Regions from separate parts of the Leuconostoc sp. C5 genome, predicted to be linked through region 2. Evidence: riboswitches for the same ligand, from Rfam matches in the RefSeq annotation. Region 2 holds a riboswitch; the other holds the start of a gene.

Region 1 (3,218 bases), 540 kb from region 2:
AATCGAACAGTCTACAACAAAAAAAATACCCGTTAATGTTGATAACGGGCATGTTGATTTTGATGCGATTTTAGATGCTATTGATGATAAAACTGCTATGGTATGGATAGCTAACCCCAACAATCCAACAGGGGTATTCGAAACAACCAGCTCCATTAAGCGCTTTTTGGACAAGCTGCCAGCAAATATTACGTTAGTAGTGGACGAAGCCTACTATGATTTTGTAGATGAACCTGATGCTACCGTGGCACCTTTGGTAGCTGAGTACACAAACTTGGTTGTGCTACGTACCTTATCAAAGGCATACGGTCTAGCTAATTTACGTGTTGGATATGGCATTATGCAAGATCCCCTTTATAGTGCGATGCAAGCAGTTCGTTTACCGTATAATTTATCAACCTATCAGATTGTTGGTGGCACGGCTGCTGTATTAGATCAAGAGTACTTGCAGAAAAATGTCCAACGTTTTCAAGTAGAGCGCCAAAAGTTCCAAGATTTTTTGACTAAAAATAAGTTTAAGTTTTATGAATCACAGGCTAATTTTATTTGGATAAAGGTTGGCGAAACGAAAAAAGTTGGTCAAAAATTATTAGAACAAGGTTTCCAAGTCAACGATCGACTTAATCCTGAGTGGATTCGTATTGCGTTAGGTACACCAGAAGACAATGCTGAATTAAAATTAGCTTTTTTGAAAGCTACAAACAAATAAATTCACGGATACACAAAAATGTTGCGTCATTAAATAACGACGCAACATTTTTGTGTTATTAAATTTCACTTCTTTACATCAATAGCCTTACAAAGTGTTTGCCTGATTTAATACATCTTTGAAGCGCCAGTCTTCTTGGTGGTAGGCTTGTTCCCAGAACTGCCATTCTAATTCACAACTTTTAAGAAAAAACTGTGTGGCCTGTTGGCGTTGTTGAGTTGTTGCATTTTCTGCCAAGCGATCTATCCATTCAAAGATTTTGTCAGATAGTGAAACTTCCGAATCATCATCTGTATTATCATAAAAATCAATCCAGCTTTTGAATGGGTTATCATTTGTGTTCGCTTTCTCCTGAACTTGTTTTTTTGCAATTTCATTATAGGTCCAAGGGCAAGCCTGAAAAGCAGCTAGAATATTTAATAAGGAGCCGGTGTCAGCCGCACGATACATATGTGATTCGTATAGATATGCTTTAGGTGTTGGCGTGGCGTGTTGCAATGTTTCATATTCGACGCCGGCAACGTCACAAAAAACATGATGGGGATGAATTTCGCTATTTAAAATGAAATCAATTGAATCAGCAAAAAATTTCATTTCATTACGATCAGTTAATTTTGTAATGGCATTGGCATAAATTTTGATAAATTCACTAAGATATTGGAAATCTTGTTCAACGTAAAAAATCAAAGCTTCTCGGGGGACGTAACCGTCCGCAATGCCACGAACAAATGCGTGATCATGAATGGCTGTCATAATTGGTGCAGCTTGGGTGCGCAATTCTTCTGAAAACATAATTTCTCCTAAAATCTTTACATGTCCAACAAAAAAACTCTCTCTTGACTAGGCAAAAAAGAGTATCTTTTGTAAAAAGAATACCACTTTCCTACGCTAGTATTGACTAGATCAGGTTCGAAGGGATTGATAAGTAATATCATCTCAGCCAAGAAGGCACCCCTAGTGGACAGCATATATTTTTTTTAATGAGATTAGCATAGCATTGAAAAATTAAAATTGCAAATGGTTTTATGGTGTAGCTAATGGGCTAGAAAATTTCTTTGCATTTAAAATTAGAATGGGTTATACTAATTCACGAAGTTAATATTTTATCTGGGGTACCGTAAGGTTGAGATAATACCCATTGAACCTGTCAGGTTAATACCTGCGAAGGAAGAATAAGTTAGATTAAGATGTCTTTTTGATGCCATCAATCACTAAATTCTTTTGTGGTTGGTGGCTTTTTGTATAGACACTTATACTATAAAAGGTATTTTATCGAAACATACAACCTCGAAACAAGAGGAGAGATGTTTATGGAACAAGTAGAAACAGTAACAGCGGGATCAAAAGGGAAATGGTCTTTGCGAGAAGTCATTTTAATGGCGTTGATTGGTATTGCCTTTGGTGTGATTTATTTTATTATGGATCCAGTGTACACAGCACTTGATGCAGTCTTAGTTCCGCTTGGGTTGCACCAATACACCATTGCAATCACTATTGGGCCATGGATGATGGCAGCCCCATTGGCTAGTTATTTATTGAAACGTGTTGGTGCGGGATTAATAGGTGAATTGCTTGGCGCCACTGGAGAAGCCTTGTTGGGCGGCTATTGGGGTGTTGCAACACTAATTTCTGGATTTATTCAAGGTATCGGATCAGAGCTTGGTTTTACTTTGACAGGATATAAAAGCTGGAAAATGGGTTTGATTTTGTCAACATTTACTGGAACATGCGTGACATTCATCTGGTCATTGTTCCACGATGGATATCTACAATTTGATTTTGGTATGCTAGTTGGGTTGTTTATTGTTCGCTGGATTTCAATTGCATTTTTTGCCGGTCTATTAGTTTACTGGATTGTCAACTTGCTAGAGAAGTCTAAATTATTAAAAACAAACCGATAAGGTCAATAAAAGTATGACGGAATTAAAGGCCAATCATTTAGATATTAAATTTGACGATGAAATTATCTTAGAAGATATTTCACTGGAGATTAGACCAGAACAATTTATATTATTAGTTGGTTCATCTGGATGTGGTAAATCAACTTTGATGACTGCCTTAGCTGGGTTATATCCTAAATATGGCGGCGAATTGTCACAGGAAGTGTCTTTGAACCATCAGTCAATTGCTCAAATCAAAGCGAACCATCGCGCTAAAAAAGTTGCCATGCTATTTCAGCATCCAGATCAACAATTTGCCATGGATCGCGTAGAAGCTGAATTGATTTTTTCATTAGAAAATTTATCTTTAACTACCGAGGAAATTGATAAGAGAATTAATTCTGCTTTATCAGAGGTAGGAATTGAATCACTGCGACACCGAGAACTTTCATACTTGTCAGGTGGAGAATTGCAAAAGGTTGCTTTAGCTGAAACATTAGCGATGGGTGCAGAAATTATTTTATTGGATGAACCTTTTGCGGCCGTTGATCCAGAGCATCGACATGAGTTACAAGTATTGTTAAAAAAATTAGTTGATCAAGGGCATGGCATTTTAGTTTCAGATCATG
Region 2 (3,218 bases):
CTGTCATGCCGTACATATTTATAATTTGTTCGCGTGTCACCTTAAATGTGCTCTCCAAATCAGCATATAAGTCAGTCATACTCACTTCTTTTGACTTGCCCTTAAATCCACCAGTATCAAAAATAATGCTTTCTTTTGCCAGATTAAAGGATTGGTGATGTTGCTGTAAGTATGCCAATAGATGAACATAAGAAAACGAAGCACCCAAAAGTAATATGGGCTCATGATTTTTTTCTGCTTCTTGAAGAGCAACGATTAGTTCCGAATAGTTTAGTTGGTTATTTTCAAAAAAGATATGGCTATTTTCAGTACCAAATTCTCGTATAGCGGTTGATATATAGCGAGATAAAGAAGAGTTAGGGTTATCTGCCATACCCGGAAACAAAGAAAGTATTCTAATTTTATCCGTATTAGGCAAAACGTTTTTCTTGAATCCTGCCCGCATAGATTCTTCCCAAATATTTAAATTCGAGATATAATGTTTGCTTCTATGATTAATATTTGTTGTGCCACTCGAATAAAAAACATCCGCAGCTTGATTAATATCTTCGGTTGACAGAATTAATTCTTTGTACGCTTGAATCGGAATTAGCGGAACCTCGTGCCAGTTTTTTACAGTCAAGAGGTTTTTATGTCGTAATTGGGCAAATTTTTTATATGGTAAATTGTTTTGAAATTGATAAGCAAAAATGCGCATAGCTAGCTGATTGAAGTCCGATTCATATTGCTCTGTTTGATGATCCTTGTATTTATTAATGAAAGTTAAAATGTCGCTTTGAATTTTTTTAGATTTTTCAATCATGAGATCCCCTTATATTTTTTATCATTCGTGGTAAGTTAACCAAGGCAAACTGTAAGATGATGGCAGACAACGCACCGACTAATATGCTATTAGATAATAATTCACCTGTAACACCTGACCAGCCGGTTGCATAGTTGGGCAGAGCAATCGCTAGTATGATAGACAATCCAATAATCATGTTATTTTCATTGTTGTCAGGCGCTCTTTTCAAAATGTTGAATCCAGTCAGAATTAAAGTTGTTGCTGCGGGCAAAAATATGCCCCCAATCACTGGACTAGGCGTTATTGCCAAAAACGCACCAATTTTAGGAACAAAACCTAGTACGACAAACAAAATCCCTGCAATAATTACTGGTATTCTCGAAACATTGCCAGTTAAGTTTAAAATCCCTACATTCTGAGCAAAAGCAGTTGTTGGAAAGCCTCCGAACAAGGATGAAAACATTGATCCCGCAGATTCGCCAATTAGACCATTTTGAATGCGCCTTGGTGAAATATTTTCTTTTAAAGTATCGCCAGCTGCCTGATAGACACCTAAAGCCTCTACCACTGCAACCACATAGGCAACAAAGAATGTCAAAAACATGACCCAATTAAACTTTAGCGATCCATAAGGCAATAAATGAGGCATGCCAAACCATGATTTTGTTGATAATACGCTGTAATCTACGACACCTAACGAAACTGCTAGAATATCACCAACAATTAGCGCGATTAAAAAGGAAAAACGCTTCCAAAATCCCTTACCAAATATCGACAATAGAATGACAATAGTTGCTGTAGTAACAGACAAAATAAGTGTTGTTGGTGAAGAGAAACCTTTATCACCTGGATAACCACCTAAGAATTCAGATAGTGTGAATCCAGATAAAGAAATACCAACCAAAAATATTAGTGTTCCGGTAATTGCCGGTGTCAATAATTTGATTAGTTTATTGATAAGTCCTGTAACGGACAATAAAAATACAATGAGTGCACTCAGTAAAATTGAACCACTCGCCGTTGCTAACTGACCAGCTTTACCAGCATTAATCATTAACGCGTCAAAAGCAGCTGACGGCCCTTGAACAATAGGCAGCTTCGCTAATTTTGTTGCCTGTGTAAGCGTGACTAATCCTGAAACAATAAAAATCGTGTTCACAAGATTAGTTGATAAGTTCAGTTAGAGCCCTGCGGCAGCGGCAACATAAATTGGATCTAACCACACGTTAGAAACAAACACGTGCTGTATTCCAGCTAGGCCATGATCCATGATTCGGTTATGTTTTGGTGTCATCATAATTAAATTCCTTTTCCAATAAAAAAGTGCCCTTAAATACATAAAAAAGGACACTTTTGACAACAGTACATGTCGTTATCAAATATTGGTCACTTTCCTACGCTAGTATTAACTAGATCAGGTTCAAAGGGACCGATATACATCATCTCAGTCTTTGCGACGCCCCTAGTGATTATTATTCATTTTTCAAAAAAATCCTCTCAATAAGTCATTTTATGCAATAAAAAAACATTTTTCTCACCTAGAGAAAAATGCTACGTTAAAAAATGTAGCACTTTCCTACGCTGATGTTAATCAGTTCAGGTTCGAAGGGTTCTTCTCAGCCATTTTGGCGCCCCTAGCACAAGCATTATTGTATCATAAATTTTCTATTAAATGTAAGTAATTCATTCTATTTTTCACATAAGTTTGTCATTAAGTGATATCCTTACTGATGAAATTTACCTTTCACAAATCAGCCAGCCGAGAATATAAAAAATACCAGTCTGTTACTAAACACAGACCAGTATTTTGATGCCTCGTCATTAAGGCTGTACTTGTGTTTTCCCCTGCTCATCATTGTACAACTTAGTATCATATATTTTGATAAATGGTAAGTAAATAATGAAAGCTATTACAACACAGATTATTGCTAAGACTGCTGCTTTCCAATCAACGGTACTAATAAATGCACCGATTCCGGCTGGGGATGGCCATGGTGCTTGAATAACAATTGGCCGAATGATATGGAAGTTAATGGCTGCATAAGCAACGGAAGCTGTTGCCATTGGTGCCAAGAAAAATGGAATAGCTAGATAAGGATTATAAACAATTGGTAATCCAAATATTAACGGCTCGTTAATATTAAAAAGTGATGGTACGATTGAAGCTCGGCCTAAAACTTTTAGCTGTTCGGAACGTGCTAGTAAAGTAATAAATATGCATAATCCAAGTGTCGCACCAGAGCCACCTAAGATAGCAAAGGCATTATTAAATTCTCCAGCAAACGGTATGTTAGCCCCATTTGAATTTGCTACCATATTTGCTAAGAAGATAGGCGTAATAAATGCGGAAATAATGTTAGCGCCATGAATACCAACAATCCACAAGGCATGAATCAAGAACTCAATCACCATAATTCCTAGCCAGGTGCTAGTC

The links. A riboswitch is a leader RNA that binds a small molecule or an ion and turns the genes downstream of it on or off. The one in region 2 is predicted to bind thiamine pyrophosphate.
Region 1: it holds a riboswitch for thiamine pyrophosphate, as region 2 does, so the genes downstream of both, tenA (thiaminase II) here and RHP56_RS04660 (uracil-xanthine permease family protein) in region 2, are expected to answer to the same signal.

What each region holds. Positions count from the first base shown of each region.
Region 1 covers NZ_CP134351.1:1,481,695-1,484,912, reverse strand. The annotation lists gene hisC (histidinol-phosphate transaminase) at 1-709, shown strand, start outside; gene tenA (thiaminase II) at 797-1,501, opposite strand; TPP riboswitch at 1,573-1,675, opposite strand; TPP riboswitch at 1,808-1,897, shown strand; gene RHP56_RS07440 (ECF transporter S component) at 2,020-2,610, shown strand; gene RHP56_RS07435 (ATP-binding cassette domain-containing protein) at 2,624-3,218, shown strand, end outside.
Region 2 covers NZ_CP134351.1:937,245-940,462, reverse strand. The annotation lists gene RHP56_RS04665 (LuxE/PaaK family acyltransferase) at 1-802, opposite strand, end outside; gene RHP56_RS04660 (uracil-xanthine permease family protein) at 795-1,943, opposite strand; TPP riboswitch at 2,159-2,258, opposite strand; TPP riboswitch at 2,341-2,430, opposite strand; gene celB (PTS cellobiose transporter subunit IIC) at 2,606-3,218, opposite strand, start outside.